DNA from 3 places in the Rhizobium sp. PP-CC-3G-465 genome. Region 2 is predicted to be linked to each of the others. Evidence: riboswitches for the same ligand, from Rfam matches in the RefSeq annotation. Region 2 holds a riboswitch; each other region holds the start of a gene.
The links. Region 2 has a riboswitch for cobalamin ahead of C8J33_RS01935 (CbtB domain-containing protein). Riboswitches for the same ligand answer to the same signal wherever they lie in the genome.
Positions count from the first base shown of each region.

Region 1: it holds a riboswitch for cobalamin, as region 2 does, so the genes downstream of both, C8J33_RS08350 (aromatic ring-hydroxylating oxygenase subunit alpha) here and C8J33_RS01935 (CbtB domain-containing protein) in region 2, are expected to answer to the same signal.
Region 3: it holds a riboswitch for cobalamin, as region 2 does, so the genes downstream of both, cobU (bifunctional adenosylcobinamide kinase/adenosylcobinamide-phosphate guanylyltransferase) here and C8J33_RS01935 (CbtB domain-containing protein) in region 2, are expected to answer to the same signal.

Region 1 covers NZ_SLYH01000001.1:1,771,884-1,775,970, forward strand. Annotated here, with positions in the region: gene C8J33_RS08345 (hybrid-cluster NAD(P)-dependent oxidoreductase) at 1-990, opposite strand, end outside; gene C8J33_RS08350 (aromatic ring-hydroxylating oxygenase subunit alpha) at 1,007-2,251, opposite strand; cobalamin riboswitch at 2,422-2,614, opposite strand; gene C8J33_RS08355 (DUF6656 family protein) at 2,923-3,516, shown strand; gene C8J33_RS08360 (L-threonylcarbamoyladenylate synthase) at 3,585-4,087, shown strand, end outside.
Region 2 covers NZ_SLYH01000001.1:416,412-420,498, forward strand. Annotated here, with positions in the region: gene C8J33_RS01925 (glucoamylase family protein) at 1-395, shown strand, start outside; gene C8J33_RS01930 (CbtA family protein) at 443-1,201, opposite strand; gene C8J33_RS01935 (CbtB domain-containing protein) at 1,408-1,584, opposite strand; cobalamin riboswitch at 1,634-1,897, opposite strand; gene C8J33_RS01940 (SRPBCC family protein) at 1,948-2,415, opposite strand; gene C8J33_RS01945 (hypothetical protein) at 2,514-3,047, opposite strand; gene C8J33_RS01950 (ferritin-like domain-containing protein) at 3,220-3,723, shown strand; gene C8J33_RS01955 (ABC transporter substrate-binding protein) at 3,803-4,087, opposite strand, start outside.
Region 3 covers NZ_SLYH01000001.1:632,743-636,829, reverse strand. Annotated here, with positions in the region: gene cobN (cobaltochelatase subunit CobN) at 1-743, opposite strand, end outside; gene cobW (cobalamin biosynthesis protein CobW) at 765-1,847, opposite strand; gene cobU (bifunctional adenosylcobinamide kinase/adenosylcobinamide-phosphate guanylyltransferase) at 1,851-2,375, opposite strand; cobalamin riboswitch at 2,562-2,961, opposite strand; gene C8J33_RS02875 (chloride channel protein) at 3,069-4,087, shown strand, end outside.

The sequences.
Region 1 (4,087 bases), 1.4 Mb from region 2:
ACAGGTGCCGCAGAGGCCGCTTTCGCAGGCGGCGCCGATGCGGACGCCGGCGGCGCGGGCGGTCTGGAGGACGGTCTGGCCGGGGATGCATTTCGCCTCCTTGCCGGCCATGGTGAAGGTGATGCTGGGGGCGACGATCGGCTGGTCGGTATCGGCCTCGCCGGAAGCATCGCCAGGACCGGCGCGGACGGCGAGTTCGTCGACATTGGGGGCTGCCGCCGGCTGGAAGCTTTCCTCGTGGTAGCGGGCCATGTCGAAGCCGGATGCCTGCAGCAGTTCGCGCACGCCGCGCATGAACGGTTCGGGACCGCAGCAGAACACCGTTCGGGACATGAAATCGGGCGTCAGCAGCGCCACCTTGGCGGCATCGATGCGGCCGCGCAGGCCGTGCCAGCCGTGGCGGGGCTCGTGGCCTTCCACGACGAAGCCGAGCGACAGGTTCGGCATGCCGGGGCTAAGCGTTTCCAGCTCGGCCCGGAAGAGCAGATCGTCGGGTCGGCGGGCGCAGGAGACGAAGGCGACATCGGTCTGCGGCGCGCAATCGGAAAACCAGCGCGTCATCGACATCATCGGCGTGATGCCGGAGCCGGCAGAGACGAACAGGTATTTCTCGCCGGGATAGCGCACGAAGGAGAAGTCGCCGAGCGGGCCGAAGGCCTTCAGCGTCATGCCTGGGCGCAGGTTCTGAAACATCCAGCGGGTGCCGATCGACGTCGCCTGCGCCTTCACCGTCACGGCGATGGAAAACGGACGCGAGGGCGTCGAGGACAGCGTGTAGGTCCGCATCACCGGATCGTCCGCCGTCACCGGGATTTCGAGCGTGACGAACTGGCCCGGCAGGTAGCGGAACCAGCCGTCGCGATCCGACTTGAACACGAAGGTCATGACGTCGGGCGCCTCGAGCGTCACCGCGATGCATTCGAGCAGGTGCTGGCGATCGTTCCAGGGCTGGAGTTCGTCGAAGTGACGGAACGGCGATACGACGGACATGCTACCTTGGCTCATGTCAGGCCACGCGCACGAGCGGCGCGCGGACGCCCGTCAGGCGCTCCTGCATGAAGTTCGTGTACCACTCGACGAACTGCATGACGCCGCCCTCGTGCTCGGGCGAGTAAGGGCCGGGCTCATAGGCCGGCGAGCGGATGCCGAAGGCGTTTTCCTCGACGATCTGGCGGTCCTGATCGTTGGTCTCGGTCCAGACGTGGGTCAGTTCCTCGAGATTGTAATCGACACCTTCGACGGCATCCTTGTGGACCAGCCACTTGGTGGTGACCTGCGTCAGTTCGGGGCCGAGCGGCAGCACGCGGAAGGTGATGGCGTGGTCGGCCAGCACATGGTTCCAAGTGCTCGGGTAATGGAACATCAGCAGCGTGCCGATATGGCTCTGGGGCACGGCGTCGGACAGGCGGCGCTTGACGGCGCGGGCACCGGACATGGTGTAGCTCTCGGCATCCTGAATGAGCGGCATGCGCGCGACGCGGAACTGGCCCGTCGCATCGATGCAGAATTCGCTCGGCAGACCGGAGGCTTCGCAGCGGCTCCAGTGCTCGGAGATGACGGGATCGTCCTTCGCACCCTGGACGCCGGTGGCCGACGGCGCCTCGGGATAGGTGCGGCAGAGCTCCGGGTGGTTGCTGGCGCAGTGGTAGCACTCGCGGTTGTTTTCCCAGACGAGCTTCCAGTTGCCCTTCTCCACGATGGTGCTCTCATAGGCGACCTTCGTGTCCTTGAGATTGTGCGGCGCGAGGTAGGACGTGACCATGTCGCGCACGGGCGCAAAATCCAGCGGCTCGGCGGCCAGGCTGATGAAGATGTAGCCGGCAATGGTCTCGCAGGCGACGGGCTTCAGGCCGTGGGCGGATTTGTCGAAGTCCTCGCCCATCTGGCGGGCGAACATCAGCTTGCCGTCCAGCTCGTAGGTCCAGTTGTGATAGGGACAGACGAGCCGCGCCGAGGCGCCCTTGGCCTGGGTGCAGACGCGCGAGCCGCGGTGGCGACAGGCATTGTGCAGGGCATGGATGGCGCCCTGGCGGTCGCGGGTGATGACGACGGGATAGTCGCCGATCTGGACCGTGAAATAGTTGCCGGCCTTGGGGATCTCGCAGTCATGGCCGATGAAGAGCCAGTCCTTGTACCAGATCTCCTGCAGGTCGAGCTTGTAGAGATCAGGATCCGTGTAGAATGCCTGCTCGAGGCTGTGGGTCTCGCGCCGGTTCCGGAGCGTGCGGAGCACTTCGCTGCGAAAATCCATGTTCCCGTTCCTTTATACCACGGACCTCGCCAGGAGGTCGCAATCCCAAGGCCCGCTACAGGCCAACTTAAGGGCTGGTATGGCCGGGAAAGCCCTTCGAAGCTCACACCCGGCAACCCGCCGCACCAAGACATTCACATCAAAGACCGTAACATTGGCACATCAAAGTCCGTCACATCGGCCCCAAGACAGGTGTTCGGGCTCAGGGGCATCTCGCCATGCCGACCTTGGGGATGCTAACCCCTGACAAGGATCTGCCGGCTTCATACTCCACCACCGTTGCGGGCGCAGCGCCGGGTTTCGACCGGCTTCCCAATGTGTCCGGATCCCTTTGAAACCGGCGCCTTGAGCCTCTCACTCTAACGCCGCTCCGGCCGATTTCAGAGGCCAAGAAGCGACACGCGATTTGAGAAAGGCGACACGCGCATTTGCGGGCCATTTTTGAGGCTTCGTGCGCCGATCCTTCAAGATAAACAAGACGATGCGAGAAATTTCGGCAGATGTCGCTTTTCCGGTCAGGCCGATGCGTCGTTGCCGGGTGCGCATTTGCGACATCGAGGCACGCGCGCCTGCTGCCCGCCCCGAGGCGAAGGGCCGGATGACGCAAGCCTCGCGCCATGGCGGGCCTGTAAAACCATGCAAAAGGAAGATCATCCATGCTGGACCAGACCATGGCCAACCTGCGCTACTTCGATGATGCCAAGGCTCCCAAGGAACCACGCGGGGGCGTCTACACGGATTACCTGCGCACCGGCCGGATCAACCGCCCGACATCCGAGGCGCGTGCTGCAAAGCGCTACCTGACGCACAAGGAAGTGGCCGAACGCACGGGCCGCAAGCTGGAGGCCGCGGGCACGCTCGCCTACGACCGCATCAGCGGCTTTCACGCGTCGATCCGCTTTCCCAAGATGATCTTCCACCGCACGCTCGATGGCAGCCCGCATCTCGGCTACTGTCATGTGACGGCGGCGCGCACCAAATTCGCGGACTACGACGATGTCCGCTGGTCGTTCTACATGGCCAACTTCTTCTGCGAAATCGGCAAGGACGAACATTTCTTCGACGATGTCCGCCGCGGATATTCGCGCATGTATTTCGCCGTCGCGATGGACCTCGACCGCGAGCAGGGCAAGCTCGTGATCAACCGGACCGTCCGCGACGGCGGCCTCCTTTTCCGCACGCAGGACCCGAAGACGGCCCTGAAGAACGTGCTGATGCTGGGCGCCCGCAACGACGCCCTGCGCACGATCATCCGCGCGCTCTGAGACGCTTTGCAGCCGTTATCGTTTTGCACTAAGACGTCCACCTCATCGGGACGGAAGCGCGAGACGGCATGGCAGAGATCATCGAGACGACCCTCGACCGGGTGCGGGCGCTGGAGCGCGCCGTGGATGTGCTCGGCCAAGGCCGGCCGATCGCGCTGCCGACGGAGACCGTTTACGGGCTTGCGGCCGATGCGACTCGGGCCGATGCGATCGCCTCGATCTATGAGGTGAAGGGCCGGCCGCGTTTCAACCCGCTGATTTCGCATGTGTCCGACATGGAGATGGCCGAAAGCCATGGCTTGTTCGATCCCGTTTCGCGTCGGCTGGCGGAGGCCTTCTGGCCGGGGCCGCTGACGCTGGTGGTGACGCGGGCGCCCGGCAGCGCCGTGCATGCGCTGGCGACGGCCGGGCTCGATACGCTCGGGCTTCGGATGCCGGCCGGTTTCGCGCGCGAGGTCATTGCCGCTTTCGGCAAGCCGCTGGCAGCGCCCAGCGCCAACACGTCGGGGCGGATCAGCCCGACGACGGCGGCGCATGTGGCCGACGATCTCGGATCGGCCATCGACCTTAT
Region 2 (4,087 bases):
GGTCGCGGCGTTTGCGGGATGGTCGCCAGCAGAATTTTTCGGGCTATGCCGCGCGTGGTGCGCCGTTCGGCCCGGATGACGGGACGCTGGCACCCTGGGCGCCCCTTTCCTGCCTGCCGTTCGACGAAAAAGCTGCTCTCTCCGCGACGCGGCATATCCTTGAGACCTATCCGGGTGTGGTCGAGGAAGACGGATTCATCGGCAGTTTCAATCCGAGCGTACCGGCCCGCACGGCGGAGGGCTGGATGAACACGCGGCGGATCGGGCTTGATCAGGGCATTCTGCTGATGATGATCGAGAACCATAGGACCGGCTTCTTCTGGAACCTGCTGCGCCAGTCGACTCCGATCCGGCGCGGGCTGAAGCGCGCCGGTTTCGCGGGTGGGTGGTTGTAAGTTCCATATGATAATGCGGCCCACCGGGTAAGCGGGCCGCATGGCTGTCACGCCGTCTTGAGAAAGCGGTCGTTGATGGCGCCGGAGACGATGCCGAGGACGAGCCAGAAGGCCAGCGTCGTTGCCAGTGCCGCCACTGCGAATTCCGCGCCGAGAACGGCGGGAACCGAGCTCGCGATATCGCCGGGCTGGGGCGCGCCGTAGATGTGAGGCAAAGCGAGGAGGATAAATCCTGCACCCTTCGCCACGATCTCCGGCCGCAGCGCGATCAGGCCGAGTCCGAGCGCCGAGAGCGCCATGGTGACAAGCCACCACGTCTGGCGATCGCCGAGGTCGGCGGCGGGGAAGCCGGGCAGTTCGGGCGGAAGGCCGAGAGCCGGAAGCATGTGGACCGAGAGCCAGCCGAGGGCACCCCAGGTGAGGCCTGTGCGCAAGGTCGGAGGGCTGCCCGTGAGAACGCCGATGCCGCCCAGAAGCAGCCCGAAGCCGGCGCCCGTCACCAGATTGGCCATCAGCGTCCCGGAGAAGCGGCTCAAGCCGAACATGATGCCGCCATCCTCGTGTGCCTCGCCATCATGCGCATAGGCCGGCGTCACCGGCTGAAGCGCGGATGCGAGAGACTGGAGGAGCGATCTCGATTCGCGCGAGGAATGCTCGTGTGCCGTCGGGGTTCCGGGGGCAGGTTCGCCTTCATAGGTTTCCGCGTGGAGGATCAGGGGCACGACGCGGAGTTCCTGCGCGGCGGTCATGAAGAGGCCTGCGATGAGGCCGGCGCAGATGGCGGCCAGAAGTGTCTTGACGATCATGGTTATACCTTTCGGAGCAACGCCTTATTGGCGTGCCCTCGTCCTGTGCATGTGTGGAATGATCCGATCCATCGGCACGACGATGCGCAGCGCGACCGGCGCGGTCGCACAGAGGCGGTCGCGTCGGGCATGCAGGCGTCAGCAACGCAAGGCCCGGTCACGGGGCTTGCGTTCGCCTGTCGCTTGAGAGATCGGGCCTGTTTACTCTAGTGGCAGGGGAAGCCGAACGAGTGACGGACGTCGTGCGCGGTGTCGTGCAGCACGGCCGAATTGGCCAGACCGGCTCCGAACACGAGGAAGGCCCCAATGCACAGGGAAAGGAGACCCGCGATCATGCGGTCATTGAGAGAAAGCGAAACGCCGGATGCGTTGGTAACAGCCATGACAACCTCCGTGATGGCAACGTGGGACGTGTCCCACTCATTTGGGCGAAATGCCCGACATCAATCGGCAGGTTTCCTGGCTCGCGGCGTCTGATGCCGGCTGGCATCGTCGGATCTTTCTCGCCTTCCCGCAGATCGGGGATATCCCCGTCACCACAGTGGCTTCTACCGGTTGCCCGGCATGAAAGACCCTGACCGCTCTACAGTCGCGGGGTCGGCCGTGATTGAGGTGCCGCACTGGGTCCACCCGTCACGTTCCCATTTACTCCCCGGATGGTGTGGCACCCGGAGAACCTATTGATAAGCATCACTATGACGCGTGCGGAACGGCTGTCAATCGGCCTGGCTCGCCTGTCGCTGAGATCAGAGGGTTGCGGCGAGGGCCGCGAGCTGGTCGGCGCACTGGTTCCAGCCCTCGTAAAAGCCCATCTGCTCATGCGCGTCGCGGTCGGTCTTCGTCCAGTGGCGGACACGGGCCGTGTAGCATGTGCCGCCATCCTCCGGTTCGAAGGTGATGATGCCGGTCATGAAGGGCTTTTCCGACGGCGTCCATGCGTGGATGTAGGCGTCGGTGAAGACGATCTTCCGATCCTGCACGATGTCGAGATAGACGCCGCGATTGGGCATTTCCTCACCTTCCGGGCTCTTCATGACGATGAGGTTCGAGCCGCCGACGCGCAAATCGACCTCGGCCGTCGCGATCGTCCACGGCTTCGGCACGAACCATTGCTGGAGGAGAGCAGGCTCCGTCCAGCAGCGGAACAGCGCGTTCGGCGTGACATCGATGTGGCGGGTGATGACGAGGTCGCGATCGTCGGTGGGTTCTGTCATTGGCATGGGCATTGTCCTGAGGCGGCTCGTCTGTTCTGCCGAGTTTCCGTCATCCGGCGCCGACTGTCGAGGCCTTTGCGATCGGCTTCGAACACCGGTTACGGACCGGCGGGGGAGGACTGGATCTTGACGATCGCGGTGGTCCACTGCGGAGCCTCGGGCGGGCCGCTGCGTGGTGCGGGGAAGATGAGGGAGGTGCGGAGCGGCGCTGAGTGACCTGGCGGGATTCGGGCGATGATCAGCGCGTCGTCGCGACCGATCGTGCGGCAGGCGCCGGACGGGCAATCGTCGAGCGTGACGTCGAGGGTGAAATAGTCGAGGAAGGCGGTGCTGTCATTGTGGACCGTGCCGGTCACCACATAGCTGCTCGCGGGTGTACTCTTTTCGAACTGAAGGTTTTCCAGCCGGACCTGACTTTCCGCGATCGTGGCGACAGGCTGATCCGCGGTGACCGGCGACAGAGACTCGGGCGGCCGGGCATTGTCATCGGTCCACCAGACGACGAAGGCACTGATGAGGCCGACGGCGACGAGCACCGAAAGCGCCGGCTCGGCCATCTTGCGAAACCGCTGGTCCCAGACGGCAAGCGCGACGACCACAAGGCTCGCGATCGCGAGCGAAATCCAAAGCATGAACTGCCTCCCCATGCATCTATATATAGGGACGACACGGCCGGGTTGAAAGCGCATGCGGTGAATCAAAAGGGGAACAAAGGTGAGATCGCCAAGTTCCTCAGCCGCAGAAACACCGTTTGAACCACCGCGGCGACAAACCTGTCCCGCGGACCCGTGAAAGGATAGAACAATGGCAGGAAAAGCACTCGAGGATCTGTTCCACGACATGCTCAAGGATGTCTACTACGCCGAAAAGAAGATTGCGAAGACGCTGCCAAAGATGGCTCGTGGCGCGCAGAGCCCGGACCTGAAGGCCGCTTTCGAAAAGCACCGTGAAGAAACCGAAGGCCAGATCGAACGCCTCCAGCAGGTTTTCGAAATCTTCGGCAAGCGCGCCACCGGCAAGACCTGTGCGGCCATCGAAGGCATCATCGAAGAAGGCGAGGAAGTTCTTGAGGAATTCAAGGGGTCGCCCGCCGTCGATGCCGGTCTGCTGGCCACGGCGCAGGCCGTCGAGCACTACGAAATGGCACGTTACGGCACGCTCAAGACCTGGGCCGGCCTGCTCGGTCTCGACGAAGCCGTCAAGCTGCTCGACGAGACGTTGAAGCAGGAAGAAAAGACCGACGCCGACCTGACGAAGCTGTCCAAGGCCGTCAACGCCAGCGGCATGGTCAAGGCGAAGGCTGCCTGAGCTTCACAGTGATCGCCACGAATGAGAACGCCGGCCGGATCGCTCCGCGCCGGCGTTCTCATGTCCGGCAAGAGCCGCGTTATTCCGAGATGCTGATCCAGTAGGCGCCTTCGAACGGGACCGCGGCGAAGCGTGTGTTGATCTCGGCAAGCGTCGCCTTGGGGTCGAGATCGGCGAAGAGATCGGGCCGAAGCCAGTGGGCGAAGGCTTCTGCTGCCAGAATGTTAAGCGGCACCGCGTTGAAGAAATTCCACAGCCCATGCACGCGTTTGTCGCGCACGCCCTTGAGGTTGGCGAGGATGGGGGAGGTGATGACCTGCGCCAGCGTGCGTCTTGCTTCCTCATCCGGCACGCCGGGGCCGAT
Region 3 (4,087 bases), 220 kb from region 2:
GTGCCGACGGACAGGCCATCCTTCAGGCTGGAGACGAAGACCGGGAGGACCCGCATTCCCTTGGCGACAAGAGCCTCGACCAGTGCGGCCACCGGTCGTGTCTCGCCGGACTGGACGAGCGCCCGATAAAAGCAGAGCGCCACGATCGGCTGCTGCCCTGCATGCGCGCGTCCCCAATCCGCAGCACCGATGATGCCCTCTTCCGGCGACCAGATGCCGGCCCGCAGCAACGGCGTTGCCGCCGGCGGCCGTTCGCCGTCATCGACGACCGCGCCGGCATAGGCGAGGAACCGCTGCATGTTGTCGGGACCGCCTTCGGTGAAGTAGGCGAGCATCGCCGCCCGATCCTCGGCAGACACGGTGGAATAGGCGTCGAGCGCGGGATCGGGCTTGTCGTAGCCCGGAAGAACGGCGATCTTGGCACGATGGGTGACGGCCGTGGCGTGGAGCGCTTCCAGCACGTAACTGAAGTAGGACGCACCGCCGAGCGCCCGCACGACGATCAGTTTTGCATGCCGCGCGGTGCGCTCGACATAGGTATCGACCGACATCGGATGCTTGAGCGAGAGCAGGCTTGCCGCCCGCAGGGTTCGCCTACCGGGTGCGGTCTTGCAGGCCGCGGCGATGGCGGAAAGCTCCGTATCGGCGGCGGACAGAAACAGGATCTCGCCCGGCGACTGGCCGAGGTCGATGGCCTCGTCCCCGTCCGAGATCGTGCCTTTCTGCGCAAGAAGAAGATGCATTCGCCGCTGATCCTGCCTGTTTTACGCCGCTGCCGCGACGATGGCAGCGCGCACCGCAGCCTCGTCCAGATCGTGCAGCCCGATGACGACAAGGCGCGTACGACGCGCTTCACCGGCCGCCCAGGCGCGGTCGAAATAGGGATCGATCCGCGTTCCCACGGCCTGGATCAGAAGCCGCATCGGCTTGCCGGGAACATCCGCAAAGCCCTTCAGCCGAAGGACATCATGGGCGGAGACGATCTCCTTCAGTCGCGATACGAAAGCGGTGGTATCGGCGATCGGGCCGAGTTCGACCACGAAGCTCGCAAACTCGTCATGGTCGTGCTCCTCGCCCGCCTCGTGCTCCATCTCGTGATGGGACTTGCGGTTGGCGATATCGTCTTCCGTGCCGACGCCGAGGCCAAGCAGAACAGAGGCCGGCACCGCACCGTTGGCGGCCTCGATCATCATCGGCTTGCGCGTCGTCCGCGAGGCGACCTCGCGCCGAACGGCTTCGATACCGGCGGCATCCAGCAGGTCGGTCTTGTTGAGAACGATGAGGTCGGCGGCGGTCAGCTGGTCTTCGAACAGCTCCTCGATCGGGCTCTCGTGGTCGAGATTGTCGTCCTCGGCGCGGGCGGCATCCACCTTGTCATGATCGTCGGCGAAGCGACCGGCTGCGACGGCGGCGCTGTCCACCACGGTGATCACGCCGTCCACCGTCACCTGCGTGCGGATATCCGGCCAGTTGAACGCGGCGATCAGCGGCTGCGGCAGCGCCAGACCGGAGGTCTCAATGACGATATGGTCGGGGCGGCCCTCCCGCTCCAGAAGGCGCGTCATCGTGGGAATGAAATCGTCGGCCACGGTGCAGCAGATGCAGCCATTGGTGAGCTCGATGATATCGTCCTCGCTGCAGGCCTCGGCCCCGCAGCCCTTCAGGACGTCGCCATCGACGCCGAGATCGCCGAACTCGTTAATGATCAGCGCGATCCGCCGGCCATCGGCGTTTTCCAGAATGTTGCGGATCATCGTCGTCTTGCCCGCACCGAGAAAGCCGGTGATGACGGTCGCGGGGATCTTGGCGCCGGGTGTTTTCCGGTCGCCGGTGTTGGAAAATGTCATGGATTAACCTTTCATCTTGAGCGGCAGACCTGCTGCCACGAAATAAACGTCGCGCGCCTGTGCCGCGACCTGCTGGTGGAGCCGGCCGGCATGATCGCGGAAGTCCCGCGCCATGCGGTTGTCGGGCACGATCCCCAGACCCACCTCGTTGGAAACGAAAATAACGGAGGCGCGAAGCGCCGAAAGGCTGTCGACAAGACGCGCCGACTCCGCCGCGATATCGCGCTCCTCCAGCATGAGATTGGTGACCCACAGCGTCAGGCAATCCACAAGAACGACACAGCCGACCGCGTCGATGGCGGACAGCCGACCGACGAGATCGAGCGGCTCTTCATGCGTTGTCCAGAGATCGCCGCGCGACGTGCGGTGCGTGTCGATCCGCGTCCGCATCTCGTCGTCGAAGGCGCGGCCGGTGGCGATGTAATGCCGGACAAGGCCCGTTTCCACGGCCAGCCGTTCAGCAAAATTCGACTTGCCGGAGCGTGCGCCGCCGAGCACGAGCGTGGTACCATGAAGGGGGGATGTCATGATCGCGCGGCTATCCCGCTGCTCCCATAACGTAAAAGCCAACGCGATCCGCGGGTTCTGCAAGCGCCTGCCGGGCATGAACCGAAATCGCATGCGTAAAAATCGCCGGCCCGGGAGACCCGGTGGGCGAACGTCTCGTGTGCCACGACAACCTCCGTGCTGGCGCTGGACGCTGCATCACGAGGATGCGGCGCGGTGTGGCTGGCAGGTCTCCTGGCTCACGGCGTCACGCAGGGTCAAAACCCTGAGAACGGGTTCACCTCGCCTTCCCGAAACAGTTTGCCTGGCGTTTAACGGCCGGGTCGATGTCGAAGAGGTGGACGATTCGTAGATAAGGAGGCGTCCGACCCCGGTTGCTCGCATCGCTGCTTCAGTGGCTTTTCCGGCCCTGCCCTTCAGGTGACGCCAGCCGCACCACGCGGCATGGTCCGTCGCCCATGAGGCGAGACCGGATGGCGAACCCTGACCGTTCTACAGTCGCGGGGTCGGCTGCGATGAGGATGCCCTGTGTGGGTCCATCCCTTCGCATTCCCATTTACTCCCGAACGACACGCGCCGCACGGGAACCATCCATACGCCAAGATTAGGCGCGTCGCTGGATCAAGTCAATCTTCCGCGCTATGTCCGCACTTCGCCCGACCCGAAGCTTAAGCGCGTTTCCTAGCGGAGACGCCCGACGAGATCGAGCCTCTCATGCCCGACGTCCTGAAGTCCCTGACTCTTGCCCGCGTGAAGCGCCTGGCCCGGAAATCCGTCACCTTTTCGGAATGGCGCATCTTCGCCCGGCGCAGCGAGATCGGGCTTCTGGTGGCGGGCATCGTCGTCGGTCTCACCTCGGGGCTCGCCGTCATCGCCATGAGCTTCATCTCGCTGCAGCTCCACAAGCTGATCTTCGGCATCTCCGAATACGAGCGCGTCAGCTCCGCCGACCTCAAGGGGCAGATTGCCATTCTCATGGCGCCGATCGTCGGTGGGCTGCTGCTGGGGCTGCTCATGATGGGCCTCGCACTCTGGCGCAAGAAAGCGATGGTCGACCCGATCGAGGCGAATGCGCTGCATGGCGGCCGGATGTCGTTGACCGACAGCATCGTGGTCGCCGTGCAGAACCTCGTTTCCAACGGTTTCGGCGCCTCCGTCGGCCTGGAGGCCGGCTACACCCAGCTCGCCTCCGGCCTCGCCTCGAAGATCGGCGTGAAACTAAAGCTTCGGCGCAACGATCTGCGCACGCTGCTCGGCTGCGGCGCGGCCGGCGCCATCGCGGCGGCCTTCAACGCGCCGCTGACCGGCGCCTTTTACGCCTTCGAGCTGATCATCGGCTCCTACACCATCGCCTCGCTGACCCCGGTCGTCGTCTCCGCGCTGGTCGCCAACCTCGTGACGCGCCTGCTCTGGGGCGAGGAGTTCACCATCGATATCGGCGCATTCGGCGACGTCGTCCCCGGAGACTACGTGCCGGCCATCCTCCTCGGCGCGCTTTGCGCCGGCGTCGCCATCCTCATCATGAAAGGCGTCTCGCTGACGGAGGAGGTCGCGCGCAAGAGCGACATCCCCGCGCCGCTGCGCCCGGCTATCGGCGGCGTCGTGGTCGGGCTGCTGGCGACCATCTCGCCGCAGGTTCTTTCGGGCGGCCACGGCGCCCTGCATCTGAACCTCGCGCACGCCACGCCCATCGCCATGCTGATCGGCCTGTTCCTGATGAAGTCGGTCGCGAC